DNA from 3 places in the Enterobacter sp. PL_is514 genome. Region 1 is predicted to be linked to each of the others. Evidence: predicted binding sites of a transcription regulator. Region 1 holds the regulator's gene; each other region holds the start of a gene.
The links. Region 1 encodes PurR, which represses purine synthesis genes. Its sites were predicted from a motif close to CANGCAAACGTTTGCNTG; they were not measured.
Positions count from the first base shown of each region.

Region 2: a site for PurR is predicted at 7,515-7,532, ahead of purE (5-(carboxyamino)imidazole ribonucleotide mutase). Genes of this name have one in related genera too.
Region 3: a site for PurR is predicted at 2,556-2,573, ahead of AC0TNG_RS12345 (nucleoside-specific channel-forming protein Tsx). Genes of this name have one in related genera too.

Region 1 is NZ_JBVPGN010000034.1:139,620-149,610, forward strand. It holds gene AC0TNG_RS16290 (carbonic anhydrase) at 1-285, shown strand, start outside; gene AC0TNG_RS16295 (FAD-NAD(P)-binding protein) at 314-1,909, opposite strand; tRNA gene AC0TNG_RS16300 (tRNA-Val) at 2,028-2,104, opposite strand; tRNA gene AC0TNG_RS16305 (tRNA-Val) at 2,109-2,185, opposite strand; gene mdtK (MdtK family multidrug efflux MATE transporter) at 2,339-3,712, opposite strand; gene AC0TNG_RS16315 (riboflavin synthase subunit alpha) at 3,938-4,579, shown strand; gene cfa (cyclopropane fatty acyl phospholipid synthase) at 4,610-5,758, opposite strand; gene punC (purine nucleoside transporter PunC) at 6,057-7,256, opposite strand; gene punR (DNA-binding transcriptional activator PunR) at 7,371-8,282, shown strand; gene purR (HTH-type transcriptional repressor PurR) at 8,300-9,325, opposite strand; gene cydH (cytochrome bd-I oxidase subunit CydH) at 9,623-9,712, shown strand; gene AC0TNG_RS16345 (MFS transporter) at 9,876-9,991, shown strand, end outside.
Region 2 is NZ_JBVPGN010000032.1:244,546-254,536, forward strand. It holds gene tesA (multifunctional acyl-CoA thioesterase I/protease I/lysophospholipase L1) at 1-230, opposite strand, end outside; gene ybbA (putative ABC transporter ATP-binding protein YbbA) at 201-887, shown strand; gene ybbP (putative ABC transporter permease subunit YbbP) at 884-3,298, shown strand; gene AC0TNG_RS12820 (porin) at 3,482-4,627, shown strand; gene mnmH (tRNA 2-selenouridine(34) synthase MnmH) at 4,716-5,786, opposite strand; gene purK (5-(carboxyamino)imidazole ribonucleotide synthase) at 5,871-6,938, opposite strand; gene purE (5-(carboxyamino)imidazole ribonucleotide mutase) at 6,935-7,444, opposite strand; gene AC0TNG_RS12840 (YdgH/BhsA/McbA-like domain containing protein) at 7,616-7,825, opposite strand; gene lpxH (UDP-2,3-diacylglucosamine diphosphatase) at 7,962-8,684, opposite strand; gene ppiB (peptidylprolyl isomerase B) at 8,688-9,182, opposite strand; gene cysS (cysteine--tRNA ligase) at 9,357-9,991, shown strand, end outside.
Region 3 is NZ_JBVPGN010000032.1:146,661-156,651, forward strand. It holds gene secF (protein translocase subunit SecF) at 1-262, shown strand, start outside; gene AC0TNG_RS12335 (VOC family protein) at 405-770, shown strand; gene AC0TNG_RS12340 (helix-turn-helix transcriptional regulator) at 785-1,465, shown strand; gene AC0TNG_RS12345 (nucleoside-specific channel-forming protein Tsx) at 1,554-2,417, opposite strand; gene AC0TNG_RS12350 (SadB/YajI family lipoprotein) at 2,685-3,224, opposite strand; gene nrdR (transcriptional regulator NrdR) at 3,377-3,826, shown strand; gene ribD (bifunctional diaminohydroxyphosphoribosylaminopyrimidine deaminase/5-amino-6-(5-phosphoribosylamino)uracil reductase RibD) at 3,831-4,934, shown strand; gene ribH (6,7-dimethyl-8-ribityllumazine synthase) at 5,022-5,492, shown strand; gene nusB (transcription antitermination factor NusB) at 5,514-5,933, shown strand; gene thiL (thiamine-phosphate kinase) at 6,011-6,982, shown strand; gene AC0TNG_RS12380 (aldo/keto reductase) at 7,037-8,011, opposite strand; gene dxs (1-deoxy-D-xylulose-5-phosphate synthase) at 8,076-9,938, opposite strand; gene ispA ((2E,6E)-farnesyl diphosphate synthase) at 9,963-9,991, opposite strand, start outside.

The sequences.
Region 1 (9,991 bases):
GCCGTGTCACACTGGCTGCGCTATTCCGACGCGGCGAAAGCCGTGGTGGAGAAAAAAACCTGGGATAAGCCGATCGATAAGGTCAATGCGATGGTGCAGGAGAACGTGTTTGCGCAGCTGAGCAACATTAAGACCCATCCTTCCGTCGCGGTGGGCCTGCGTAATAACTCCATCCGACTGCACGGCTGGGTGTACGACATTGAAAGCGGCGAAATACTCGCCCTGAATAAAGAGACGAAAACCTTCGTTTCGCTGTCGGAAAACCCGGAAGTCTTCTTCGAGTAATCCGCGACAGCAGGGCACGGATGCCCTGTCAGTTTTCAAAATAGGGTAATCTCCGCCGCACCCCCGACGCGGGTTTTTCCGCCGCTTTCGCCATCGCCTCTGCAATCTCTGCACACTCCGCCAGCCCCTGAACGAAGGGACGATCGTGCATCAGCCACGGTATCGCACCGAAGGTGATGCGCCCGCGAACGGTGTCAGGCGCTTTTAAGGTGTAATCCTCGCCGATATCGGGTATCTCATCGCCGGTCGCTTCCAGCTGTTTTCGCAGCGTCGGGAAGGGCAGATCTTTCGTTTTGAGCGGCTTTTGCCCGCGCGCATCAATAAAAACGTCGAAGCGGTAAACGGTCTCTTGTGTGGTTATCACCGTTCGATCGCTGCCAACGTCGAGCGTGTAGTCGTCACCGAGCGCGGCCACGCTGATGATGCCGGCTTCGCGAAGTGCGAGCAGCCTGCGGATAGACTGCGGAGGGATGGCGGCATAGTTGTCGATAAATACCCGAGCCAGCCCCTGTTTGAAGCGTTCAACGTCTCGATCGCTGAGATGGGGAACGATCTCCTGAACCACTTCATGCAGCCGAAGCACGGTATAGCGCCAGGCCACGGTACGGCGTTCGCGTTTATTTTTCTCAACTTCTTTCAGGTTATCTTCCGCCCAGGTAAAGGGTCCGTGCCGTTTACGATCCTCAAACCAGGCCTCACGAAGGGTGTCCGCATTCAGCGTATGCAGAGACATTTTTTCGCACCACGCCGGATCGGCAAGCTGAAGCTCTTTGACCATCAGGACAAAGATACGATCGAGCAGGCCATCCGGTCCTTTGGCAACCTCGCTTTCCACCACGCGTTCGGTCAATACCGACAGCGGCTCGTAAGGAATAGGGCAGTAAAAATCGGCTTCCGGCAGAATGCCCGTCCGGGACATCAGGACAATCTTCAGCGCCTCGCTGCCTTTATTTAGCACAAATTTATCATCGCGAAACGCACCGTGCTGCATTACGACCGCCATGGCCGCGTCGAGACCGCTTAACGATGTCCCCATAATACCGACGCGACAGGGCGGAATACTGGCGTCCATCAGACCGGACCACGGGCTGGGGAAGAACGTGCGCGTGGCTTCATCCTCCTCTGGCCAGACGTGGCCGGTGGCGATAACCGCAAGGTCGAAGCGTTCAGGAAAGGCGCTGCCGTTGACGGAAAGCGTAACGCCTTCTTTCGAGGACACGATATCAGTGACCTGGGCGGATTCATGGACATCAACCTGAAATCCCCGTTTTTCCGCCTCTTTTACGATGGACCGAAAGCTGTCGCGGAAATACTCACCCAGCAGGAGCCGGGGCAGGAACTGTCGGTCATGCAGGCGGGCTTTATCAATCTTAAAGTGTGCCAGATGGGCTTCGCTCTGGCCCTTGAGCCAGTCGAGGTAGGTCATAAAAATGGGCGGGATTTCAATACTTGCGATATTTGCCAGCATCAGACGAGAGTTATCGTCGTCGTTATAGGGCATACCCACGCCCGCTTCATCACTTTGTTCAAAGACGGAGACCGAAAGCGGCTGCGGGTTTTTAAGAAGGGCGTAAAAGGTATAAATCCCTGTTGGGCCGGAACCGATAATGGCGATTTTCTTCATCGACGGTTGTCCTCTCTTTTTTCCATGAGAAAAGCGTAGCAGGAGAACAGTAATGAAAATGAAGGATTAGGAAAATTCAGGCTATCAGAGGAGAACTTGCACCATTTCAGGACTGAAATGGTGCGTCCGAGTGGACTCGAACCACCGACCCCCACCATGTCAAGGTGGTGCTCTAACCAACTGAGCTACGGACGCAGAATGGTGCGTTCAATTGGACTCGAACCAACGACCCCCACCATGTCAAGGTGGTGCTCTAACCAACTGAGCTATGAACGCAACGTGTTGTCGGTGACAACGGGGACGAATATTAGCGGCACAGCACCGAGGTGGCAAGAGGGAAAATGCAATTTTCTCTCTGATTTCACGCGATTGCTGTATTACCGCGCAAAGTGAAGAGAAAGTAGCCGCCGGGTGGCGGCTACTGCGTATTTAACGGGCAGCGCGTTGCAAAATGATCGTTGATGGCTGGCGCTGCAGGAAGCGCATGCGCATCATCATCATAATCGCCGCCGACGTCAGGCCGATGATAAAGCCCATCCAGAACCCCGCCGGTCCCATGCGGTCAACCACAAGGTCGGTCAGGGCCAGAATATAACCACACGGCAGACCCAGCACCCAGTAGGCGATGAAAGTGATAAAGAAAATGGAGCGCGTGTCTTTATAACCGCGCAGCACGCCGCTGCCAATCACCTGGATGGAGTCCGAAATCTGGTAAATCGCAGCCAGCAGCATCAGGTGCGATGCCAGCGTAACGACTTCCGGATTGTCGTTATATAGCAGGGCAATCTGCTCGCGAAGCGCCACGGTGAAAAGCGCTGTGCAAATGGCCATGCAGACGCCGACGCCCAGTCCGGTCCGCGCGGCGGTTTGCGCATCGAGCGTCGAACCTTGTCCCAGGCGGAAGCCCACGCGAATCGTCACTGCCGCGGCCAGCGACATTGGCAGGACGAACATCAGGGAGCTGAAGTTCAGCGCAATCTGGTGCCCGGCCACGTTCACAATGCCCAGCGGGGAGACCAGCAGGGCAACCACGGCAAACAGGGTCACCTCAAAGAACAGCGCAAGGGCAATCGGTAACCCTAACTGCACCAGACGCGTCATGATGCTCCAGTCCGGCGTGCTGAATCTGTTCTCGTTGCGAATGTCGCGCATGGAGCGGGCGTGCTTCACGAAGGTAAGCATCGAGAAGAACATCACCCAGTAAACGGCTGCTGTCGCCACGCCGCAGCCGACGCCGCCCAGTTCCGGCATCCCGAAATGACCGTAGATAAAGATATAGTTAACCGGGATGTTGACCAGCAGCCCGATAAAACCCATCACCATCCCGGGCTTGGTTTTCGCCAGGCCTTCACACTGGTTACGCGCTACCTGGAAAAAGAGGTAGCCGGGCGCACCCCAAAGCAGGGCACGCAGATAGCCCACGGCTTTATCCGCCAGGGCCGGGTCAATGTTATGCATAGCGCGGATGATATGGCCCGCGTTCCAGAGCACGACCATGATCAGCACGGAGACAAACCCTGCCAGCCAGAACCCCTGACGGACCTGATGGGCAATGCGCTCGCGACGACCCGAGCCATTGAGCTGAGCGATAACAGGCGTGAGCGCGAGCAGCAGACCGTGGCCGAACAGGATGGCCGGAAGCCAGATTGACGTACCGATAGCCACGGCCGCCATATCGGTGGCGCTGTAGCCACCTGCCATTACCGTATCCACAAATCCCATTGCGGTCTGGGCCACTTGCGCGATGATCACTGGTATAGCCAGTGCCAATAACTGGCGCGCTTCATTCATGTACTTCTGCACGTGAACACCTTTATTTTGTTGTTATTTGAGAGACTAAAAAAGCCGCCGAAACGGGCAGCGAGAAGAAAATGCAGGGGGGTGCCAGCTATTGTAGCGGGCTTTAGCTATTTATCTAGTGAAAAAATCGCCAGAAAATGCGCTCCGCTGGCAACCTGTTTTTCCAACTGTTATTGTGGTGGGATTAAACGGTGTCACCACCGTCCGGAAAAAACAGGAGTTGTAAGCATGTTTACTGGTATTGTGCAGGGCACCGCCAAAGTGGTGTCCATTGATGAAAAACCTAATTTCCGTACTCATGTTGTTGAGCTGCCGGAATATATGCTTGAGGGCATTGAAACCGGTGCGTCGATTGCGCATAACGGCTGCTGTCTGACCGTGACCGAAATTAACGGCAACCAGATTAGCTTTGATTTAATGAAAGAGACGCTGCGCATCACCAACCTGGGCGAGCTGGCGGTGGGCGATACCGTCAACGTTGAACGCGCGGCGAAGTTCAGCGATGAGATTGGCGGCCACCTGATGTCCGGCCACATCATGACCACCGCTGAAGTGGTAAAAATCGTGACCTCGGAAAATAACCGTCAAATCTGGTTTAAAATGCAGGATCCGTCATTAATGAAATACATCCTCTATAAAGGATTTATTGGCATTGACGGGATTAGCCTGACGGTGGGGGAAGTGACGCCAACGCGTTTTTGCGTGCATTTAATTCCTGAAACGCTGCAGCGCACCACGCTGGGTGCCAAAAAACTGGGGCATCGCGTGAATATCGAAATCGATCCGCAAACCCAGGCGGTGGTGGATACTGTTGAGCGCGTGCTGGCAGCAAAAGAAGCCGCAATAATAAAGACCACTGAAGAAGAATAAAAAATAACCCCGGATATCCGGGGTTATTTTTTAGCGTGCGACACGCAGTCCGTGTTCAATCCCCCGGCTGAATACCACCTGCCAGAGCTGAATATCCCGTGCGCGAAACGCCCCCGCGCAGGCATTCAGATAATAGCTAAACATCCGTTTGAATCGTTCTGAATAGTTGTCCGCAATCTCGGGCCAGGCTTTCTGGAAACGTTCATGCCACGCCATTAAGGTGGTGTCGTAGTCCGCGCCAAAGTTATGCCAGTCTTCCATCACGAAATGGGATTCACTGGCGTTGGCGATCTGGCGAACGGACGGTAAACAGCCATTCGGAAAGATGTATTTATTGATCCACGGGTCAACGTTATTGTCGGTCCGCTTAGAGCCGATGGTGTGCAGCAGGAAGAGCCCGTCCGGTTTCAGATTACGATCCACCACCTCAAAGTAGGTATCGTAGTTTTTTGGCCCCACGTGCTCGAACATGCCGACGGAAACGATCCGGTCGAACTGCTCGTTCAGGTCACGGTAGTCCTGCAGCCGGATATCCACATCAAGACCCTGACAGCGCTCTCGCGCCATTTTTTGCTGTTCCGCTGAAATCGTGACGCCCACTACGCTGACGCCATAGTGCTTCGCCATAAAATACGCCAGCCCACCCCAGCCGCAGCCGATATCCAGCACGCGCATGCCGGGCTGTAGCTGCAGCTTCTCGCTAATCAGACGCAGCTTTGCCTGCTGCGCTTCCTCAAGCGTCGACGCGTCTTTCCAGTAGGCGCAGGAGTACTGCATGAACGGGTCCAGCATGCGGCTGAACAGGTCATTGCCGAGATCGTAATGCTCTTTGCCGACGATCCACGCGCGTTTTTTACTTTGCAGATTGAACAGTCGGGCAGAGGCGACGCGCAGGGTGTCTTTCAGATTGCGCGGGAGTTGGTTTTCCAGACCGGCACGCAGCACGCTGGCAAAAAAGGTATCCAGACGTTCGCACTCCCACCAGCCGTCCATATAGCTTTCTCCCAGGCCTAACGATCCCTCCCGCAATACGCGTTTAAAAAAGTCGGGATGTTTAACCTGAGGATCGGATGGCGATGATCCATTGATAGTGATGCCTGCTCGACCTAACAGTTCACTGACGATCCGGGACCAGTTATCGTCCGGAACGCTGACTTCTTCTATACACGATGAACTCATAGCTTCTCCATCACCCTGATGTGATCAGAACCTTCAAACAGCGTAGACGCTTTTTTTGGTTTGTGAGAAATCTCACGGTAAATACCGCGAGGCTAATATCCGACGTAGAACAGAGGAAGGGAGATAACCCTTGCCGAAATGCCTTCCATGGTAAAACGGGAGCGCTCCGGCTCCCGTTAACACTTAATATTTATCGTATTTAATCGAACCAAATTTAGTATAGGCCTCAAAATTTGGTGATTCAATAGAAAATTGTTAGCAACCTAATCACTGAAATGTAACATGATTTCTGGCGCAATCAGGCATGCGAGGTTTCCACCTGAGCGCCGCTATCCTGCTCACGCTGCGCGGAGGCCTGCATGCGATAGCCCGTCACCGCCAGCGCAACGGTGACCAGCATCACGCTGGTGGTGGTTAACAGTGGCGTCGCAATCAGCGCCGAGACCACCAGACTTGCCAGGAAGCACAGACCCAGCTGCAGGGTATTTTGCAGCGCGGCGGCGCGGCCTGTCGCCTGCGGGAACGGACGCAACGCTTGGGCTACAACAATCGGGTAAATCGCCCCGTTCGCCACGGCCATCACGCAGAAGGGGATCAAAATTTCAGCCAGGCCCGCGCCCGGAATAAACCCGACGGCCCAGGTGCCGATGACGCTCAGCGCATACAGCACCAGCAGCCATGGCAGCATTTGCTGACCTTCCCATTTTTGCAGCGCCGCGCGACAGCCGTACCCGCCCACCAGGAAGGCGATAGTCTGCGGAACATAGCTCAAACCGATGGCCGCCGGGCTGTAGCCCATATCGTGCAGAATGAACGGCGAGCCGGTAAGCCACGCGAAGAAGCTGGCCGAACAGGCGGCGTAAATCAGGACATTGCCGCGATACGCTTTGGCGCTCAGCAGGGAGGTGAAGGTAATCGGCTTCGCATCCGCATGCGCCTCTTTTTTATGCGCGGGCTTAAGGGCAAACGCCGGCAGCATCAGTACCAGCGTGATGGCAAACAGCGTGGCAAAAATGGCCTGCCAGTCAAAGTGCGCGAGGATCCAGCTGCCCAGCAGCGGAGCCAGGGCAGGGGAAAGACCCACCAGCGGCATAATGGTGGCGAAAATACGGTTTGTGCGGTTAGCCGGATAGTAGTCGGTCACCAGCGCCTGCCAGGTCACCGCCGCAGCACAGACGCCCACGGCCTGAATAAAGCGCAGCACCAGCAGCCAGGTGGCATCGCGCACCCACAGCATCCCCAGGCAGCCCACGGCAAAAATGGCCAGACCCAGCAGCAGTACCGGTTTACGACCAAAGCGATCCGAGAGCGGTCCCCACAGCAGCTGCGCGAAAGCGAAACCGGCAAGGAACAGGCTCAGGCTGGCGCTGATGGCCGCCGCAGGGGTTTGCAGGTCTTCCTGCATCGCGGCAAACGCGGGCAGGTACATGTCGGTGGCCAAAAAGCCCAGCACGCTTAAGCCGCCGAGCCAGACTAAAAATCCTTTCCTGGGTTGCATTCTCTTATTCTCCTGAGGAGGCAGGTGTACGTTGGCGGAGAGTGTAGGGAGTGCAAAGCGGCTTGTGAAACGCTAATATTTGGCGGGTGCATTCAAATTTTTTGCAGGCAGAAAATGTGGTCAGATTATTCTCTTGAAGTGGTCGATGCTGTTGCACGTAACGGCAGCTTTAGCGGTGCAGCGCAGGAGCTGCACCGCGTCCCTTCGGCCATCAGCTACACGGTGCGTCAGCTGGAGGAGTGGCTGGCGGTTCCGCTGTTTGAGCGGCGCCATCGTGATGTGGAATTAACGCCCGCAGGGGCGTGGTTTTTGAAGGAAGGGCGTTCTGTTATCAAAAAAATGCAGATCACCCGCGAACAGTGTCAGCAGATCGCTAACGGCTGGCGGGGGCATCTTTCCATCGCGGTGGATAACATCGTTAAGCCGGAACGTACCCGGCAGATGATCGTCGATTTCTATCGTCATTTTTCAGATGTCGAGCTGCGGGTCTCGCAGGAGGTGTTCAACGGCGTCTGGGATGCGCTGGCGGACGGCAGGGCAGAGATGGCAATCGGGGCCACGCAGGCGATCCCGGTCGGGGGACGTTACGCCTTTCGCGATATGGGCATGCTGAGCTGGAAGTGCGTGGTGGCAAGCGATCATCCGCTGGCGGTGATGGAGGGGCCGCTCAGCGATGATACGCTGCGCAACTGGCCGTCGCTGGTGCTGGAGGATACCTCCCGTTCATTGCCGAAGCGTATCACCTGGCTTCTGGACAACCAGCGGCGGGTGGTGGCCCCTGACTGGGAATCGTCGGCGACGTGCCTCAGCGCCGGACTGTGCGTCGCGATGGTGCCCGTTCATTTCGCGCGTCCGCGCATCGATACCGGAGAGTGGGTTGAGCTGACGCTGGAGAATCCGTTCCCGGATGCGGCCTGCTGCCTGACCTGGCAGCAAAGTGATGTCTCGCCTGCGATGGCCTGGCTGCTGGATTATCTGGGAGACAGCGAAACGCTAAACCGGGAATGGTTACGGGAGCCAGCATAGCTGGCCCCGTAAAGCGATTAACGACGGTAGTCGCGGAACGGACCGTCCGCAACGGAACGGCGTTCGATAAGACGCGGGTGAACTTCAATGGACTGCGACTCTTCACGTTTGTTGACGATCCTGTCCATCAGCATATTGAAGGCCGTTTCGCCCAGCGAATCTTTCGGCTGGTGAATGGTGGTCAACGCTGGCGTGAAGAAACGCGCGTTACGCACGTTGTCATACCCGATCACGGAAATATCCTGCGGTACGCGCAGACCCAGCTCGTCGGCAGCGCAGAGCGCGCCCATAGCCATGATGTCACCCCCGCAGAAAACGGCGGTCGGACGGTGTGGCTGGGAGACGATCTGCTGCATTGCGCGGTAGCCCGACTCCGGCTCAAAGTCGCCCTGCACAATCCAGTTTTCCGGCACGTTGATCAGCGCTTCTTCCATCGCTTTCATAAAACCGGCCAGACGGCCCGCGCCGGTGTTGCGCTCCAGCGGACCGGGGATCACGCCAATCTCGCGGTGACCGCGTTCGATCAGATAACGACCGGCCATATAGCCGCCTTCAAAGGCATTATCGATAACGGAATCAGTGAAATCCGCGCGCGCTTCGCCCCAGTCCATGACCACCATGGGAATATGGCGATACTCTTCGAGCATCGACAGTACGGATTCCGGGTACTCGGAACACATTACCAGCAGGCCATCAACGCGCTTTTGCGCCATCATCGACAGGTAGGCACGCTGTTTTTCTATGCTGTTCCATGCGTTGCCCAGAATCAGGGTATAGCCTTTCTGGAAGCAGTTCTTCTCTACCGCTTCAATGATCTCGGCAAAATAGGCCGCTTCACTGCTGGTGGCCAGCAATCCAATGGATTTGGTGTGATTAACCTTGAGGCTGCGCGCAACCGCACTTGGCGAATAGTGCAGCTCTTTGATCGCTGCCCAGACGGCGTTGCGCGTCTCTTCCGCCACGAAGCGGGTTTTGTTAATTACATGTGATACGGTTGTAGTGGAAACGTTTGCGCGTTTTGCTACGTCTTTAATTGTTGCCATTAAATGTCACTCCAGACCATATCCTAAACTCCTGAAAAACTTGAAGGTAAACGTTTGCCTTCTCTCACCCTTATCACGCAATCTTGAATTGCGGCACGCCGGGAAAACGACACGGGACGTCAGGAGGGGGTCAATGGCCGGTACGCTAATAAATTTAGCGTGGAATTTTGTCCTATCTTGATGAAAAGGGGAAGAGGTAAAGTGTTTATCAGCCTAAATCCAGGAAGATTTTTGACGTAAATTATGCAAAAATGAGCAGGCTCACTTTTCGTGGGGGGATTAAAAGGAGAAAAATTGATGAGTTCCGATCTGAAGTTTTCGCTGTTCACCACCGTTATTGTGCTGGCTCTGATTGTCGCGGCCGGTCTGACGGCTGCGCTGCACTGATTTACGCGGAGGGAGAGCCTTCTCCCTCCCGATCGACCCGATTGTTACTTCTCTGGCAAAAATCTTTTGCCATTTTGTTAACTTCTCATTTTTTGTGATTGATGTCATGCTTTCCGCTTCTTTGTTCTGTGTCACCACATGACACGGCATCCGGAGTTGACGCATGAAAATCAATTTTCCCCTGCTGGCCCTGGCGATTGGCGCTTTTGGGATTGGCACCACTGAATTCTCCCCGATGGGGTTACTGCCCGTCATCGCCCGCGGCGTGGACGTCTCGAT
Region 2 (9,991 bases), on a different contig from region 1:
GACAGGCCCTGCTGCGAGGTATCACCGCTGATGCTGGCGTTGATAACCGACGTCTTGCTCTGCCATTTGTCATTGAGCAGGGCGGGCCAGGCCGCGCTGGCCGCCATGCGGTAGCCTGCGCTCAGGCTGTCGCCAAGAACCAGTAACGTGTCCGCTGCCGCCGCGCGGAAGGTCATCAGAATCAAAAACAGGAAGGGCAAATGCCAGCGGAAAACAGTGTTGAAGTTCATCATCTTAAGAAGTCCGTCGGTCAGGGGGAACACCAGCTTTCCATCCTTACTGGAGTTGAACTCGTTGTCAAACGCGCTGAAACCATCGCGCTGATTGGCGAATCCGGTTCCGGTAAGTCCACGCTGCTGGCGATTTTGGCCGGTCTGGACGACGGCAGCAGCGGCGAGGTCCACCTTGTCGGGCAGCCGCTGCATCAGCTTGATGAAGAGGCGCGGGCCGCGCTGCGCGCGCGTCACGTTGGTTTTGTTTTTCAATCTTTTATGCTGATCCCGACCCTAAACGCGCTGGAAAACGTCGAACTCCCGGCGCTTCTGCGCGGGGAAAATAGCCGTGAAAGCCGCGCTCACGCGAAGGCGCTGCTGGAACAGCTCGGTCTGGGGAAACGTCTCGATCATCTTCCCGCGCAGCTTTCTGGCGGTGAGCAGCAGCGCGTGGCGCTGGCGCGGGCGTTTAACGGTCGCCCGGAAGTGCTGTTTGCCGATGAGCCTACCGGTAACCTTGACCGTAAAACCGGCGACAGGATTGCCGACCTGCTGTTTTCGCTCAACCGCGAGCACGGCACCACGCTGATCCTCGTGACCCACGATCCGCAGCTCGCCGCCCGCTGCGACCGTCGCCTGCGGCTGGTTAACGGTATTCTTCAGGAGGAGGCATGATTACCCGCTGGTTCTGGCGCGAGTGGCGCTCGCCCTCGCTGCTGATTGTCTGGCTGGCGTTAAGCCTGGCGGTGGCCTGCGTGCTGGCGCTCGGCAGCGTCAGCGACCGGATGGAAAAAGGGCTCAGCCAGCAGAGCCGGGAGTTTATGGCGGGAGACCGGGCGCTGCAAAGCTCCCGCCCCGTGCCGCCGGGCTGGATTGACGAAGCGCGTAAAGAAGGGCTGAAGGTGGGGGAGCAGGTAAGCTTCCAGACCATGACCTTTGCGGGCGACACGCCGCAGCTGGCGAGCGTCAAGGCCGTCGATGATATCTACCCGATGTACGGTGACTTGCAGACCCGCCCGCCGGGATTAAAGCCCACGCCCGGTACGGTGCTGCTGGCATCGCGTCTGATGGCGCTGCTGAATCTGAAACCCGGCGACAGTATCGACGTCGGCGACGCCACCCTCAAAATTGCCGGGGAAGTGGTACAGGAACCTGACTCTGGGTTTAACCCGTTCCAGCTTGCGCCGCGCCTGCTGATGAACACCGCGGACGTAGCAGCAACCCATGCGGTACAGCCGGGCAGCCGCGTCACCTGGCGCTATAAGTTTGGCGGCACGCCTGCCCAGCTTGACGCATATGAAAAATGGCTTCTGCCGCAGCTCAAACCGGAACACCGCTGGTACGGGCTGGAGCAGGACGAAGGGGCGCTCGGTAAATCTCTGGAGCGCTCTCAGCAGTTCCTGCTGCTGTCGGCCCTGTTGACCCTGCTGCTGGCGGTGGCGGCGGTGGCCGTGGCGATGGGGCACTACTGCCGCAGCCGCTACGACCTGGTGGCGATCCTCAAAACCCTGGGGGCGGGCAGGGCGCAGCTGCGCAAGCTGATTGTCGGTCAGTGGCTGATGCTGCTGGTCCTGTCCGCGCTGACCGGCGGAATAATGGGGCTGCTGTTTGAAAAACTGCTGATGGTGATGCTAAAACCGGTGCTACCGGCCGCACTGCCGCCGGCCAGCCTCTGGCCGTGGCTATGGGCAATCGGCGCGATGACGGTAATTTCGCTGCTGGTAGGGCTACGCCCTTACCGACTGCTGCTCGCCACGCAGCCGCTGCGCGTGCTCCGCAGCGATGTGGTGGCGAACGTCTGGCCGCTGAAGTTCTACCTTCCGGTGATTATTGCGGTGGCGGTGGGGCTGCTGGCGTGGCTGATGGGGGGCAGCACGCTGCTGTGGGCGGTACTGGCCGGGGCGGTTGTGCTGGCGCTGCTGTGCGGCGTGCTGGGCTGGATACTGCTTAACCTCCTGAAAAAGGTGACGGTAAAATCCCTGCCCGTGCGCCTGGCGGTCAACCGTCTGCTGCATCAGCCCTGGTCAACGCTCAGCCAGCTGTCGGCCTTTTCGCTGTCATTTATGCTGCTGGCGCTGCTTTTAGTGCTGCGCGGCGATCTGCTCGATCGCTGGCAGCAGCAGCTTCCCCCGGAAAGCCCGAACTATTTCCTGATCAATATTGCCCCAGAACAGGTCACTCCGCTAAAGGGTTTCCTGTCGGAGCATCACATTATCCCTGAGTCGTTCTATCCCATCGTTCGCGCGCGTCTGACGCAGATCAATGGGCAGCCAACGGAGGGGAACAAGGACGAGTCGCTTAACCGCGAGCTGAACCTGACCTGGCAGGAGAAACGCCCTGACCACAACCCGATAACCGCCGGCATCTGGCCGCCGAAAGCGGGAGAGGTGTCGATGGAGGAGGGGCTGGCGACGCGCCTGAACGTGAAGCTTGGGGACAGCGTGACCTTTACCGGCGATACCCAGGATTTTACCGCGAAGGTCACCAGCCTGCGTAAAGTGGACTGGGAAAGCCTGCGGCCAAACTTCTTCTTTATCTTCCCGCCGGGGGCGCTGGACGGTCAGCCGCAGAGCTGGCTGACCAGCTTCCGCTGGGAAAACGGCAACGGCATGCTGACCCAGCTTAACCGGGAGTTTCCGACGGTCAGCCTGCTGGATATTGGAGCGATCCTGAAGCAGGTAGGGCAGGTTCTGGAGCAGGTGAGCCGCGCGCTGGAGGTCATGGTGGTGCTGGTGACGATCTGCGGCGTGCTGTTGCTGCTGGCCCAGGTGCAGGTAGGCATGCGCCAGCGCCATCAGGAGCTGGTGGTCTACCGCACGCTGGGGGCCGGAAAGCGGCTGCTGCGGATGACGCTCTGGAGCGAGTTTGCGCTGCTGGGGCTGGTGGCGGGTCTGGTGGCAGCCATTGGCGCAGAGACGGCGCTGGCGGTGTTGCAGACAAAAGTCTTCGACTTCCCGTGGGAGCCTGACTGGCGTCTCTGGTTGATCCTGCCTCTCTGTGGCGCTGTGCTGCTTTCACTCTGCGGAGGCTGGCTCGGCACGCGGCTGTTAAAGGGCAAAGCCCTGTTCCGTCAGTTCGCGAGTTGATTTAGCACGGTGAAAGTTACGCACCGGTTTCAAATGCCGGTGCGTAGTGTTTAAAAAGCACAAAGTGATAATACCCACTCATTTAGTAGCACAAAACATTAAAAACCCGACCACACAGCCCGATTATTTCCAGTTAATATTCACCCGCTAAATATTTAGCAGCGTGTCTATTAAGGAAAAATAATGACTATAAAAAAATCAGCGCTGGCGGCAACGATCGGCGCGGCAGTGGCATTGACTACCTTCGCTTCTCAGGCGGAAATCACCGTTCTTAAGCAGGATCCTCAGGCGGGTAACCCGCTGAGCCGCCTGAACTTCACTGTGGGTGGGAGTATCCGTCCACAGTTCAACATGATGACCGGTGACGGCGACAAAGGTTCTTACAAGCGTAACGGCTTCGACGGCGGCACCCGTTTCCGTTTCGCAGCAGATTACTACCTGTTTGATGACATCAGTTGGGTAAGCTACTACGAGCTGGGCGTGAACTTCCCTGCAATGTTCAACTGGGACAACCACTACAGCGAAAGCGACCACGACACGACGCGTCGTATGCTCTACACCGGTCTGAAGAGCGACACCTGGGGTACGCTGACCTTCGGTCAACAGAACAGCGTTTACTATGATGTGGTGGGCGCGAAAACCGATATCTGGGACTACGACATGATCGGTCAGGCACCAGGTAACGGGATCAAAGGCGATTACGACGGCTCTTACCGTTCACGTAATATGCTGAAATATAAGAAAACCGTGGGCGATGCTGACATTTATGCATCCTACCTGTTTGAAGACAGCGAATACCTGCCGGGCAACGGCCTGCGCTACAAGCGTAAAGGCGGCGGTTCACTGGGTCTGGATTACCACCTGACCACCGATCTGACCTGGGGTGCCGCGTGGAACTACACCCGTGCGGATATGCGTAACCCGGCCAATGGCGACAGCAAAACCTACGACCAGAACATCCTCGGTACCGCGCTGAGCTGGACCCCGGACAACTGGACATTCTCCGTTGGCGGCGGCTGGTATCAGAACTTCATGACCACCAAAAAAGTGTCTGTTAACGACTACTTCGCCGGTGATGCATGGGGTATTGAATACTTTGCGGGCTACAAGTTCCCAATTGGTCAGTATGCGGTTAAATCTATCCAGCCTTACTTCATGGGCGACCGTATTGACTACGTGAATGGCCGCAACTACCAGCGCATCGACAACGGCGTGGGTATCAGCTTCCAGCTGGATTACGGTTTCCGCGTGGACTACGAGCACGTGTTCACCTCCAGCACCGACGACCTGGGCGACATGAACCTGGTGCGTCTGCGTTACGACTTCTAAGTCGTCTGTTCCCCGGTGGCGCTGCGCTTACCGGGGCTACAAAAGCACGCGTAGGCCGGGTAAGGCGTAGCCGCCACCCGGCTTTCTTTTAGCGACCAAGCCACTCTGCAACGTCTTCAAACGTCCCGCGATACACAATCTTCTCCGCTTTCTTCTCCAGCTGATAGCCGTACATCGGGTCGTAATAGTCGTTCAGGAGCGGTACAAGCCAGCTGAAGTGTGCGTCCGTGCTGCCAGATCGTTGCTGTTCCAGCAGCGCGGAATCTAACAGCACGGTGAATTCTGCATACCGCTGTAGCCCCAGACGGCGGCGAATGGCGAACAGGCCGTGGTGCAGGTACTCGCTGTACGCTTTCCAGCCCGCTTCTTCGCCGTAGGCAGCAGAAAAATCTGCCCACATATGGTCGAAATACTCTTCGCGCAGGCGTTCAAGACGGATCTCAAACGGATCCTCTACCACCACGATAGGCGCTTCAACCATGCGGTCACGCAGGCACTCCGGCAGGTGGTTGGAGCCAATCATCCGGCCTTCATCTTCCAGCACCCAGCGCGCGGCGTCTTTTTTCAATAGCTCAACCGCAAGGTGGTTTTCAAAGCTCGCCTGGGAAAGCTGCGGCGTGAGCGTGCGGCCAAACGACGAACCGCGATGGTGCGCCAGCCCTTCCAGATCGATGCCCTGCGCGTGCTGCTTCACCAGCAGGGTTTTACCGTTTCCGGTACAGCCGCCGATAAGCACTATCGGCTTTTGTGACTGCTCAATGGTCACCTGAATCGCCGTCTGGCGCAGGGCTTTATAGCCGCCGCGGATCAGCGGGTAGTCGATGCCCGCCTCTTTAAGCCAGGCCTGCGAGATATGCGAGCGCTGGCCGCCGCGCGCGCAGCAGAGAAAGCCCTCAGGATGGGCAAGGCTGGCTTCACGCCAGGCGTTAATACGTGTCTCACGCGTCTCGCCGTTCACCAGACTATGGCCAAGCGCCAGCGCGGCCTCGGGGCCCTGGCGTTTATAGCAGGTGCCGACGGCGGCGCGTTCGTCGTCATTCATCAACGGCAGGTTAATGGCGGCGGGCATCGCACCCTGGGCAAATTCAATCGGCGCGCGAACGTCGATTAAAGGGGTATCAGACGCGAGGATCGCGCGATAGTCCGTTCCATCGTTCATGGTTATTCCAGAAGAAAACTCAGCAGCAATGGGCGGGGATTGTACGCCGGGGAAGGGGAAGGTCAACTCCCCGGCGCAGATGTCTTACTTGAGCTTTGACTGTGCCCAGACGATACCGCTCGCATATTCCGGCGGCAGGAGAGGGATCATGGCTTCCAGGGTGGCGCTCAGGCGGCCCGTGTCGCTGTCGTTCAGGTTCAGGTGACCGACCTTACGACCCGCGCGAACCTCTTTGTCATACCAGTGCAGATGCACCAGCGGCAGCTTCAGCCAGTCGTAGTTCAGATCGGTGCCGATCAGGTTGATCATCACCGACGGGCTGTCCACCACCGGCTGCGGCAGCGGCAGGTCGGTGATCGCGCGCAGGTGCAGTTCGAACTGGCTGATGGACGCGCCGTTTTGCGTCCAGTGGCCGCTGTTGTGCACGCGCGGTGCAAGTTCGTTGATCAGCAGACCGGACGGGGTGATAAAGCACTCCATCGCCATGACGCCCACATATCCGAGTTCGTGCATGATGGCAGAAAGCATCTCTTCTGCCTGCGCCTGCTGCTCAGCATTGGCGTGCGGGAAGGCGACGCTGGTGCGCAGAATACCGTCCTGATGCAGGTTATGCGTCAGCGGATAAAAGACGGTATGTCCGTCGTGCCCGCGTGCGCCAACCAGTGACACTTCACCGCTAAAGTTGATGCCCTGCTCAACGATGCATTCGCCGTAGCAGTCGTCCGGCAGCTCGGCAGTGTCGTCTGCGCGCAGACGCCACTGGCCACGGCCGTCGTAGCCGCCCACGCGGCGCTTCACGATGGCCAGCTCGCCCAGCATCGCGAAAACATCATTCCACTCGCTTTTATCGGACAGGAGCTGCCACGGCGCGGTCGGCAGGCCGAGCTTGTCGAACAGCTGCTTTTGCGTCAGACGGTCGGCAATGATCGGGAACACGTCGCGGTTTACGAAGGCGTTATGACGCGCCAGTTCGCGGGTCAGCGCGGTTTCCGGCCAGCGTTCGATCTCGGCGGTGATCACGCTCTGGTGGAACGGTACGGCTTCAGGTTCAGCGTCCAGCCCGACGGGCCAGACGGCAATACCCAGCGGCTCACCGGCCTGACGCAGCATGCGGCCTAACTGGCCGTTACCGAGGACGCAAACCTGCTTCATGCCGCACCCCGCGGGTCCGGATTGTCCAGCACTTCGTCGGTCTGGGCTTTACGCCACGCCGCCAGACGCTGATGTAACGCTTTATCGTGCGTCGCCAGGATCTGCGCGGCCAACAGGGCAGCGTTCGCCGCACCCGCTTTGCCAATCGCCAGCGTGCCGACAGGAATACCGCGCGGCATCTGGACGATGGAGTAGAGGCTATCCACACCGCTTAACGCGGCGCTTTGTACCGGGACGCCCAGAACCGGCACCAGGGTTTTGGCGGCAATCATGCCCGGCAGGTGTGCTGCGCCGCCCGCACCGGCAATGATCACCTCATAACCGTTCTCTTCGGCGCTTTCGGCGAAGCTGAACAGTTTGTCCGGTGTACGGTGCGCGGAGACCACTTCGACGTGGTGCGGAACATTCAGGATTTCAAAGATTTCGGCGGCGAACTGCATGGTAGCCCAGTCGCTTTTGGACCCCATCACGATGGCGACACGCGCCGGATTATTGCGGGAAGACATGCGTCTTAAAACTCCTGTGGTGCGAAACACACTGCTTTCGAGGGCACAGAGAATAGCATGTTATACGGGCAAGGAAAACGGTTGCGCGGTTAAATCTTGAGCCGTTGTTGCCATCAATTCATAACAAAACAGACCGCATTCTGGCGGTCTGTTTTTGTCGAAGGGCAATCATTATTTCGTCAGTTCTGCGGTCATATACACGCGGTTGTCGACCTTCGCGCTGGTGATTTTGTAAGACGCGCCCTGTTCAGCAGCCTGTGCAGCAATTTTCGCTTCTGCGCGGTCAAGGGTTGAACCGGTTGCGCTGACGCTCTGCGCGAAAGCGCCGAAGGAAGCCAGGGAAAGAGCGGTAACTGCAACGAAAGTTTTGATGGATTTCATGGTCGTATTCCTTAAGTAATTTATCTTGGATAGGGCGTGATGCCCTGATGTGATAAATAATAGGCCGACCACGGGCTGATTAAAATCGAAACAATTTGCCAATATTGTTCAAAAAAATAGAATGAGCTGTAAGGGGTTAAAACGGAAAAGCGATCAGCTCCACGCCCTGTGGCGTGACTTTGACCATGGATCCTTCTGAGTGCCATGCACCCAACACCACGCGATGGGCCGGTTCGCCGTTGGCTATAAGGGAATGCACGTCAGGACGATGAGTATGCCCGTGGATCAACCACTGAACGCCATGTTTTTCCATCACGTTGACCACCGCTTGAGGATTAACGTCCATGATGGTCATGGATTTGCTGCTGTTGGCGGCTTTACTGCCCGCGCGCATTCTGGCGGCGATGCGGTTGCGGATAAACAGCGGCAGGGCGAGGAACAGCGTTTGGATCCACGGGGTGTGGACTTTGGCGCGAAACGCCAGGTAGCCGGTATCGTCGGTGCAGAGCGTGTCGCCGTGCATGATCAGCACCTTGCGGCCGTAGAGGTCGAGCACCTGCTCTTCCGGCAGCAGCGTCATGCCGCTTTCGCGGGCGTAGCGCTTGCCGATCAGGAAATCACGGTTGCCGTGAATGAAATAGCAGGGGACGCCGGAATCCACCAGCGCTTTAATGGCCGAAGCCATTTCACGGTGCAGCGGGTTAGGGTCATCGTCGCCAATCCAGGCTTCAAAGAGGTCGCCCAGGATGTACAGCGCATCGGCGCTTTTCGCTTCACCGCGTAAAAAACGCAGAAAACCGGCGGTTATCGCCGGTTCTTCTGTTTGCAGATGAAGATCCGCAATAAAGAGTGTCGCCACGAATTACTCGCTGACGGTCACGCTTGTAATCACAACGTCTTCTTTAGGAACGTCCTGGTGCATACCGCTGCGGCCAGTAGAGACGGCTTTGATCTTGTCAACCACGTCCATACCTTCAACCACTTCTGCGAATACGCAGTAGCCCCAACCCTGCAGGCTTTCGCCGGAGAAGTTCAGGAAGTCGTTGTCAGCCACGTTAATGAAGAACTGCGCGGTTGCAGAGTGAGGTGCCTGAGTACGCGCCATCGCCAGCGTGCCGCGGGTGTTTTTCAGGCCGTTGTTCGCTTCGTTTTTGATCGCTTCTTTAGTGGCTTTCTGGTTCATGCCAGGTTCGAAACCGCCGCCCTGGATCATAAAACCGTTGATCACGCGGTGGAAAATGGTGTTGTTGTAGAAACCTTCGCGGCAGTAGTCCAGGAAGTTTTTAACTGTTTCAGGCGCTTTGTCATCAAAGGTTTTGATTACGATATCGCCATGATTAGTGTGGAAAGTAACCATTTTTGCATCCTGTTCCGTTATTGTGGTACGTCGACCCGCGTTCGGGTCATCTATAGGGGCTTGTTATAGCATAACCACAGGATGCGATCACCTTGCATTGTGTGCTGCTTCGGGTTTGAATTACGGGTAGAATAGCCGGTTTTCAACCACACACGTGTTTACATGGAATCTTCGATGTTAAAAATCTTTAATACAATGACGCGCCAAAAAGAGGAATTTAAACCTATCCATGCCGGGGAAGTCGGCATGTACGTGTGTGGTATTACGGTTTACGATCTCTGTCACATTGGCCATGGCCGTACCTTTGTCGCCTTCGACGTGGTGTCACGCTACCTGCGTTTTCTGGGGTACAACCTGAAATACGTGCGCAACATCACCGACATCGACGATAAGATCATCAAGCGCGCGAATGAAAATGGCGAAAGCTTTGTCGCGCTGGTCGATCGCATGATCGCTGAGATGCACAAAGACTTCGACGCCCTGAATATTCAGCGCCCGGACAGCGAGCCGCGCGCGACCCACCATATTCACGAAATCATCGAGATCACCGAAAAGCTGATCGCACGCGGTCACGCCTACGTTGCCGACAACGGTGACGTGATGTTCTCGGTGCCAACGGACCCAACCTACGGTTCGCTTTCCCGTCAGGATCTGGATCAGCTCCAGGCCGGCGCGCGCGTTGACGTGGTTGACGTGAAGCGTAACCCAATGGACTTCGTGCTGTGGAAAATGTCCAAAGAGGGCGAACCAAGCTGGCCATCCCCGTGGGGCGAAGGCCGCCCGGGCTGGCACATTGAGTGTTCCGCGAT
Region 3 (9,991 bases), on a different contig from region 1:
TAACGTGTCGTTGACCCAGACGCTGCACCGTACCTTGATCACCTCCGGTACTACCCTGATGGTGATCCTGATGCTGTTCCTCTTCGGTGGTCCGGTGCTGGAAGGCTTCTCGCTGACCATGTTGATTGGTGTTACCATCGGTACAGCGTCGTCTATCTACGTCGCGTCCGCACTGGCATTGAAACTCGGCATGAAGCGCGAGCACCTGCTCCAGCAGAAAGTCGAGAAAGAAGGGGCGGATCAGCCGTCCATTCTGCCGTAAGGCGACGTTTAGCGCGTTATCGAAATCCCGGTCGGTTGACCGGGATTTTTTTTATCTCCTTCTGACAAACACTCCTGACAGTATGCTGTCAGGAGCCCTGTCGTAGACTCCTTCTGAACCCAAACAACAGGCAGGAGGATGTATGAAAAGCGTCATTAACTGGTTTGAAATTCCGGTCTCGGATATGGAGCGCGCCATCAAATTTTATGAGCCGGTGATGCAGCTCGCGCTGCGTCGCGAGAAAATGGACTGCGCGGAGCTGGCGGTTTTCCCGCATGAGGATCCCGCCACCGGAGGCGCACTGGCAAAATTTGACGGCGTTACACCGTCTTTGCAGGGCGCTATTATTTACCTGCATACTGACAATCTGGCGGCCACGCTCGATCGCATCGCCTCTGCGGGCGGCGAGTGCGTGTTTGGCCCGCTGGAACTGCCGCATGGCATTGGCACTATCGCATTGTTTACCGACAGCGAGGGCAACCGCGTCGGCCTCCATCAACCTGCCTGAGAGCGGAATAATATATGACCCGACGCGCTGACCGTTTGTTTCAGATTGTGCAGATCCTGCGGGGCAGGCGTCTGACAACGGCAGCGCATCTGGCGGACCGGCTTGGCGTGTCCGAGCGCACGGTCTACCGCGATATCCGCGACCTGTCGCTTTCCGGTGTGCCGGTGGAAGGTGAAGCAGGGAGCGGATATCGGCTGATGTCGGGTTTTGACCTGCCGCCACTGATGCTGACAAATAAGGAATCTGAGGCGCTGATCGTCGCGATTCGCCTGCTCAAAACCTGGGGAGGCGAATCGCTGTCGCGCGAGCTGGAGTCGGCTCAGGAAAAGGTGCTGGCGATTCTGCCCGAGGAGAGTCGTCGAAAGGCGGAGCAGACGCGGATCTACGCCCCGGATTTTTGCATGCAAAGCCACTCCCGCAGCGATTTTGACAGGATTCATCAGGCGATTTCCGCCCAACAGGTGCTGGCGCTGCATTACCGTGATGAAGCAGGACAGCTGTCTAATCGTGAGGTTCAGCCGCTGGGGCTGTTCTTCTGGGGAGAGCGCTGGCTGCTGGCGGCGTGGTGTGAACGGCGCGATGACTATCGCTGTTTCCGGCTCGACAGATGCCTCAATATTGTGACTACGGAAAGGCGGTTTAGCGAGAGTGCGGACAGGTCTCTGGCAGATTTTTTGCGGAAGGTTAAGCAGTAAAAAGCCGGGTGGCGGCTACGCCTTACCCGGCCTGCATTCGGATCGTTGGCCCGGTAAGCGTAGCACCACCGGGCGAAACCCACACTGATTAGAAGTTGTAACCTACAACCAGGTAGCCACCCCAACCGGTTGATTTAGACGTGAAGTCACCCTCACCCCAGTTAACGGTATCCCCACCTTTCCACTGGCCGCCGTTATGGAAATAACGCGCGACGACAGAGTAGTGCCAGTGATCGTAGTTCAGGGCCAGAACGTGGCTGGACGCGATAGAGTTACTGGTACGGTTCTTGTCATCACCCAGATCTGAGCCCCAGTCGAAGTTGGTGAAGCCGATGTAGGTCAGTTGGCCACCCCAAACCTGAGTGATTGGCACAAAGTATTTTACTTTGAAACGGTAGCCATCCCACTCGTTTTCGTTTGAAGCGCCATAGTTCTGCCACTGGTATTTAGCATACACGTTCAGAGACAGGCCCATTGGCAGACCGGTATCGATATCTGTACCCAGACCCATGTACCAGGTGCTCTGACGGCTGCCTTTGTTATCGCCCATATCGTAGATATAGTTGTTGGCGAAATACCATTCTTTGAACGGACCAAAGCTCAGGTCGGTACCCGTCAGTTTATCAATAGAGAAACGCGGTTCGATTTCCATGAACAGCGGGGAACCGTCGGACCAGATACCTTTGTCGTTACCGTTACCCCAGTCAAAGGTCTTAGGAATATCGATATAGCCGTAGAAATCAAACCAGTCTTTTTTAGCAAACGCTTCGTATTCCAGATAAACGTCGTTGTTCAGCTTCGGAGAAAAGCGCGTGTGGTAGCTGCCGACCACGTTAACGCTCTGGTGCCACCAGTCGGAGAGATATTGTGGTTTATCGTTTTCCGCTGCGTTAACAGTGAAAGAGGAAGAAAGTGCCAGCACGGCGCCAGCTGCGAGTAATGTTTTTTTCATAATCATGCCACTGATTGAAATTCCCTTCCGGGAGTGAAAAATGCGCGAATTGCGTTTCTAAATATTTCGTGTTTCTGCGGTGCCTATTATAGGAATCCCTGCTCACAAAAATATGTGTTGTTTCACATATCTCTCACACGCGTAATCGATTGCGTTCACGTTTGCGTACTTTAAACGGCCGGGATTGTAGCGGCAATCATTTATGTTGCCAATCCATACGAAATGTAAATGTTAGCGGAGTGACATTTCACTCCGCTAAAAGTGGGGTTACTGAGCGGCGGGCTGGATATCGTGAATGCGGATGAAACCTAACTGATCCGGAGTCAGTCCGTTAAGCTGCAGTGGAATGTCAACATCGCTCGGAGCCAGCACGCTGGCCGGTGCGGTGAACAGCTGACGGTTAACATTCACCTCCTGGTAGCTCTCCGTGGTGCCCTGGATCTGTCCCCATTCGACGGTGCCGCTGAAGGCTGGCAACGGATCGTTGGATTCTCCCTGGATGCGTAATGTTGCGCGAGTACCATTTGCATTTGCCGCCACGTTCACCAGAGACATTTTCAGCGTGCCAATCTGACTATTGAGCCGCGCGGGCGTATTCGCCCCCGGTAGCAGATAAACCCCGCTGCTGGATTTAGCATTCAGCGCGTTTTGCTGGGTGATCTTCACCGTTTCTTTGTTCAGTTTGTCCATCGCCGTATTGAGCGTATTTACGCTCTGTTTCATCTGACGGACTTCGGTTTGCTGTGCACAGGCGCTAAGGGTGAAGAGGCTCCCCACCAGCAAAATTTTCAGGTAACGTCTTGTCATTGCGTTTATTTCCTTGAAATAACGGATCGTCCTAATGGTAGCCAGCATCATCGTGTCAGACATAGATCCTTTGTCTCAAAAAGCTCTTCCTTTGTTGTCAGGCCAGATCAGGGTAAAATGAAAATTAGTTAACCGGATAACAGGGATACCGTATGCATTGCCCATTCTGCTCCGCTGTGGATACCAAAGTCATCGACTCTCGTCTTGTGGGCGAAGGGTCATCCGTACGCCGTCGTCGGCAATGTCTGGTGTGCAACGAGCGTTTCACGACCTTTGAGGTTGCTGAGCTGGTAATGCCGCGCGTGGTAAAAAGCAACGACGTGCGAGAGCCGTTTAACGAAGAGAAACTGCGCAGCGGGATGCTGAAGGCCCTGGAAAAACGTCCCGTCAGCGCGGACGACGTTGAAATGGCGTTAAACCACATAAAATCTTACCTTCGTGGTTTGGGTGAGCGTGAAGTGCCGAGCAAAATGATCGGCAACCTGGTGATGGAGCAGCTGAAAAAGCTCGATAAGGTCGCCTATATCCGCTTCGCTTCGGTCTACCGCAGTTTCGAAGATATCAAAGAGTTTGGCGAAGAGATCGCCCGCTTACAGGATTAAGCTCATGCAGGATGAGATTTACATGGCGAGAGCCATGAAGCTGGCGCAGCGCGGTCGTTTTACTACCCATCCTAACCCGAACGTCGGGTGCGTTATCGTCAAAGATGGCGAGATCGTGGGGGAGGGGTTTCACTATCGTGCCGGCGAACCGCATGCTGAGGTTCATGCGCTGCGCATGGCCGGCGAGAAGGCGCGCGGTGCTACGGCCTACGTCACACTGGAGCCCTGCAGCCATCACGGGCGTACGCCGCCGTGCTGCGAAGCGCTTATCGCGGCAGGTGTTTCGCGCGTGGTCGCATCGATGCAGGATCCGAATCCGCAGGTAGCCGGACGCGGTCTGTATCGCCTGCAGCAGGAAGGCATTGACGTCAGCCATGGCCTGATGATGCAGGACGCGGAAGCGCTCAACAAAGGCTTTCTGAAGCGCATGCGCACGGGGTTCCCGTATATTCAGCTCAAGCTGGGCGCCTCGCTGGACGGTCGTACGGCGATGGCAAACGGCGAAAGCCAGTGGATCACGTCGCCACAGGCAAGGCGCGATGTGCAACGTCTGCGCGCGCAAAGCCATGCTATTCTCACCAGCAGTGAAACCGTTCTGGCTGACGATCCGGCTATGACCGTGCGCTGGGACGAACTGAATGCCGATACTCAGGCGCTTTACCCGCAGGAGAACCTGCGTCAGCCGCTGCGTATTGTCATTGATAGCCAGAACCGGGTGACGCCGGAGCACCGCATCGTCCAGCAGCCGGGTGAAACCTGGATTGCCCGCACTAAAGAAGATACGCGCGAATGGCCGGAAGGCGTGCGCAGCATTATGGTGGCGGAGCATAACGGTCATCTGGATCTGGTGGTGCTGATGATGCTGCTCGGCAAGCAGCAGGTGAACAGCATCTGGGTCGAAGCCGGGCCAATGCTCGCCGGTGCGCTCTTACAGGCCGGACTGGTGGATGAATTGATTGTTTACGTTGCGCCTAAACTGTTAGGTCACGATGCGCGCGGCCTGTTTGTGCTGCCTGGCCTTGAAAAACTGGCCGACGCACCGCAACTCAAATTTAGCGAGATTCGTCCGGTAGGTCCGGATGTCTGCCTCCACTTAACGACAGCGTAATTGCTCCTGAAATAGGGAAGCAGTGCGCAAAGTATTATGATAAAATCCGCCCCCCTGCGGGGCCAAATGAACCCGTAAAGGAAGAGTATGAACATTATTGAAGCTGCTGTAGCTACCCCGGACGCTCGCGTCGCCATCACCATTGCGCGTTTCAACAACTTCATCAACGACAGCCTGCTGGAAGGTGCTATTGACGCCCTGAAACGTATCGGCCAGGTTAAAGATGACAATATTACCGTTGTTTGGGTTCCAGGCGCTTACGAACTGCCACTGGCGGCGGGCGCGCTGGCGAAAACCGGTAAATATGACGCGGTGATTGCACTGGGTACCGTTATTCGTGGCGGCACTGCGCACTTCGAATACGTTGCGGGCGGTGCAAGCAACGGTCTGGCACACGTTGCGCAGGATGCTGAAATTCCTGTCGCGTTCGGCGTGCTGACCACCGAAAGTATTGAACAAGCCATCGAACGTGCTGGCACCAAAGCCGGTAACAAAGGTGCAGAAGCTGCACTGACCGCGCTTGAAATGATCAATGTATTGAAAGCCATCAAGGCCTGATTTTTTTGTAAGGGGAATTCCGTGAAACCTGCTGCTCGTCGCCGCGCCCGTGAATGTGCCGTCCAGGCACTTTACTCCTGGCAGTTGTCCCAGAACGACATCTCTGATGTTGAATACCAGTTCCTGTCAGAACAGGACGTGAAAGACGTTGACGTTCTGTACTTCCGTGAACTGCTGTCGGGAGTGGCGACTAATAGCGCGTATCTCGATGGTCTGATGAAGCCTTACCTGTCCCGTCTGCTCGAAGAGCTGGGCCAGGTAGAAAAAGCAGTGTTGCGTATTGCGCTGTTTGAGCTGTCTAAACGTGATGATGTGCCGTATAAAGTGGCCATCAACGAAGCGATCGAACTGGCGAAAACCTTCGGCGCTGAAGACAGCCACAAGTTTGTAAACGGCGTACTTGATAAAGCAGCACCTGCGATCCGTCCCCACAAAAAGTGATCCGCAAACCGGAGTCCTGCATTGCCTGACGGGCAGTGCGGCTCCGGTTTTTTCTTTTATTTGCTGAGGCATAACGTATGGCATGCGGCGAATTCTCCCTGATTGCCCGTTATTTCGACCGTGTCAGAACCTCTCGTCTTGATGTTGAAACCGGCATTGGCGATGACTGTGCACTTCTCAATATTCCCGAAAAACAGACGCTGGCAATCAGCACCGACACCTTAGTGTGCGGCCGTCATTTCTTACCGGATATCGATCCTGCCGATCTGGCGTATAAAGCGCTGGCGGTGAACGTCAGCGATCTGGCGGCGATGGGTGCCGATCCTGCGTGGCTGACGCTGGCTTTGACCCTGCCAGAGGTGGATGAAGCCTGGCTGGAAGCCTTTAGCGATGCGCTATTTGAGCAGCTTAGCTACTATGATATGCAGCTGATTGGCGGTGATACCACTGCCGGTCCGCTGTCGATGACGCTGGCGATCCACGGCTATGTGCCGCTTGGCCGTGCGCTTAAGCGCTCAGGCGCAAAACCCGGTGACTGGATCTACGTGACCGGTACGCCGGGCGACAGTGCGGCAGGGCTGGCGATCCTTCAGAACCGTTTAACGGTTGAAGATGCTGATGATGCGGCATATCTGGTAAAACGCCATCTGCGGCCAACACCGCGTATCTTGCACGGCCAGGCGCTGCGCGAGCGGGCGAGCTCGGCTATCGATCTCTCTGACGGGCTGATCTCAGACCTCGGCCATATTCTGAAGGCCAGCGGCGTCGGCGCGCGCGTTGACCTGGATCTGTTCCCGCTGTCAGAGGAACTGCTTCGCCATGTAGAGCCTGAGCAGGCACTGCTCTGGGCGCTGTCCGGTGGCGAAGATTATGAGCTGTGTTTTACCGTTCCGGAGCTGAACCGCGGAACGCTCGACGTGGCATTAGCGCATCTCGGCGCGAAATTTACCTGCATCGGTCAGATCATGCCGGAGAGTGAAGGGCTGAAGTTTGTGAAAGACGGTGAGCCGGTTACGCTGGACTGGAAAGGGTACGATCACTTCGCGTGATGTTGTGCGCTCTGTATTGCCGGGTGGCGGCTCCGCCTTACCCGGCCTACGTGCTTACTTAAATCCTACCACCGGATGCTGCTGATACGGCGTCTCAAGCTCGGCAACCTGCTCCGGCGTCAGCGTGATATCCACCGCATTCAGCAGTTCGTCAAGCTGCTCTTGCCGGGATGTGCCGATAATCGGCGCCGCGACGCCGCGTTTACCCAGCAGCCAGGCCAGCGCCACCTGGGCGCGGGTTGCACCGGTATCGTCGGCGATCCCGGCTAAACGTTCGGCAATTAGCGCATCGCTGGCTTCTGTACCACCATACAGATTTTTTCCCACTTCATCCGATACCAGACGGGCCGTGGTTTCTCCCCACGGACGGGTCAGACGACCGCGCGCCAGCGGGCTCCACGGGATCACCGCCACGCCCTCCTGATGGCACAGCGGCAACATTTCGCGCTCTTCTTCACGATAGATCAAGTTGTAGTGATCCTGCATGGTGACGAAGCGCGCCCAGCCGTGCTGCGCCTGGAGATCCAGCGCCTGAGCAAACTGCGACGCGTGCATAGACGACGCGCCGATGTAGCGTGCTTTACCGGCTTTGACCACATCGTTCAGCGCTTCAAGCGTCTCCTCGACTGGCGTGTTGTAATCCCAGCGGTGAATTTGCAGCAGGTCGACGTAATCCATGTTCAGGCGCCTAAGGCTGTCATCAATGGATCGCAGGATCTGTGCGCGAGAAAGGCCCTCAGCCAGGTCGCCTACCGGATAGTAGACCTTGGTGGCGACGACGATGTCATCACGACGGGCAAAATCGCGCAGGGCGCGGCCAACAATCTCCTCGCTGCTGCCGTCGGAGTAGCTGTTGGCGGTGTCAAAGAAGTTAATGCCGCCCTCAATGGCGCGTTTGATAATCGGACGGCTGCTCTCTTCCGGCAGCGTCCAGGCGTGGTTTCCCCGATCGGGCTCGCCAAAGGTCATGCATCCCAGACAAAGTCGGGAAACCTTAAGGTCCGTTTTTCCTAACGTAGTGTATTGCACGGTTCCGCTCCTGCTGTTTAAACACCAGGTTTAAGCATAGCAGGAGCGGAAAAGGGGGAAGGGGTCAGTCCAGCCAGCGGCGGATTTTAGCTTCGATACCGGCAGCGTCCAGGCCAATCGCCGCACGGGCTTCATCCTGGGTACCCTGAGGAATGAAATGATCCGGCAGGCCGAGGTTTAGCACCGGCACGGCTTTACGATTTGCCATCAGCACCTCGTTCACGCCGCTGCCCGCGCCGCCCATAATGGCGTTTTCTTCCAGCGTGACCAGCACGTCATGCGTCTCCGCCATACTCAGGATCAGCGATTCGTCGAGCGGTTTCACAAAGCGCATGTCCACCAGGGTGGCATTCAGCGCTTCAGCCGCTTTCGCCGCCTCTGGCATCAGCGTGCCGAAGTTCAGGATCGCCACTTTTTCACCGCGACGCTTCACCAGACCTTTACCGATCGGCAGTTTTTCCAGCGGCTGGAGCTCAACGCCCACCGCATTGCCGCGCGGGTAGCGAACGGCGCTTGGGCCATCCTGATAGTGGTAGCCGGTAAACAGCATCTGACGACATTCGTTCTCGTCGCTTGGCGTCATGACGACCATGTCCGGAATACAGCGCAGGAACGACAGGTCAAACGCGCCCTGGTGCGTCTGGCCGTCGGCACCGACGATGCCTGCACGATCGATAGCAAACAGCACCGGCAGCTTCTGAATCGCCACGTCGTGGATCACCTGATCGTAGGCGCGCTGCAGGAAGGTGGAATAGATCGCGACAACCGGCTTGTAGCCGCCAATGGCCAGGCCCGCCGCAAACGTCACCGCATGCTGCTCGGCAATGGCAACGTCAAAATACTGGTCAGGGTATTTTCTGGAGAACTCCACCATGCCGGAGCCTTCACGCATGGCCGGGGTGATCGCCATCAGCTTGTTGTCTTTCGCGGCGGTTTCGCACAGCCAGTCGCCGAATATTTTTGAATAGCTCGGCATGCCGCCGCTGCTTTTTGGCAGACAGCCGCTGGACGGGTCAAATTTCGGTACCGCGTGGAAGGTGATCGGATCTTTTTCCGCCGGTTCGTAGCCACGCCCTTTTTTGGTCATGATGTGCAGGAACTGCGGGCCTTTCAGGTCGCGCATGTTCTTGAGCGTGGTCACCAGACCGAGCACGTCATGGCCGTCAACCGGGCCGATATAGTTAAAGCCCAGCTCTTCAAACAGGGTGCCCGGCACGACCATGCCTTTGATGTGTTCTTCGGTACGCTTGAGCAACTCTTTGATCGGCGGTACGCCGGAGAAGACTTTCTTGCCGCCTTCACGCAGCGAAGAGTAAAGCTTGCCGGAGAGCAGCTGCGCCAGATGGTTGTTCAGCGCGCCGACGTTCTCGGAGATCGACATTTCGTTATCGTTAAGAATAACCAGCATGTCCGGCTTGATATCGCCCGCGTGGTTCATGGCTTCGAAGGCCATCCCTGCGGTGATGGCACCGTCGCCAATCACGCAGACGGTGCGGCGCTGCTTGTTCTCTTTTTCGGCGGCAACGGCAATCCCGATGCCCGCCGAAATGGAGGTAGAGGAGTGGCCGACGCTCAGCACGTCGTACTCGCTCTCATCGCGCCACGGGAACGGGTGCAGGCCGCCTTTCTGACGAATGGTGCCAATTTTATCGCGACGTCCGGTCAGAATTTTGTGCGGATAAGCCTGGTGGCCCACGTCCCAGATGAGCTGATCGAACGGCGTGTTATAGACATAGTGCAGCGCCACGGTCAGCTCTACCGTGCCAAGCCCGGAGGCGAAATGGCCGCTGGAGCGGCTAACGCTGTCGAGCAGGTAGCGACGCAGCTCGTCGCACAGCTTCGGCAGGCTCTCTTTCGGCAGCAGACGTAACTCCTGGGTGGAGTCAACTAACGCCAGTGTCGGGTATTTGGCAATATCAAAACTCATCAAAGGCTCATCGAGATATATAGTTTATTTATCACGCTGGATTATATAGTCCG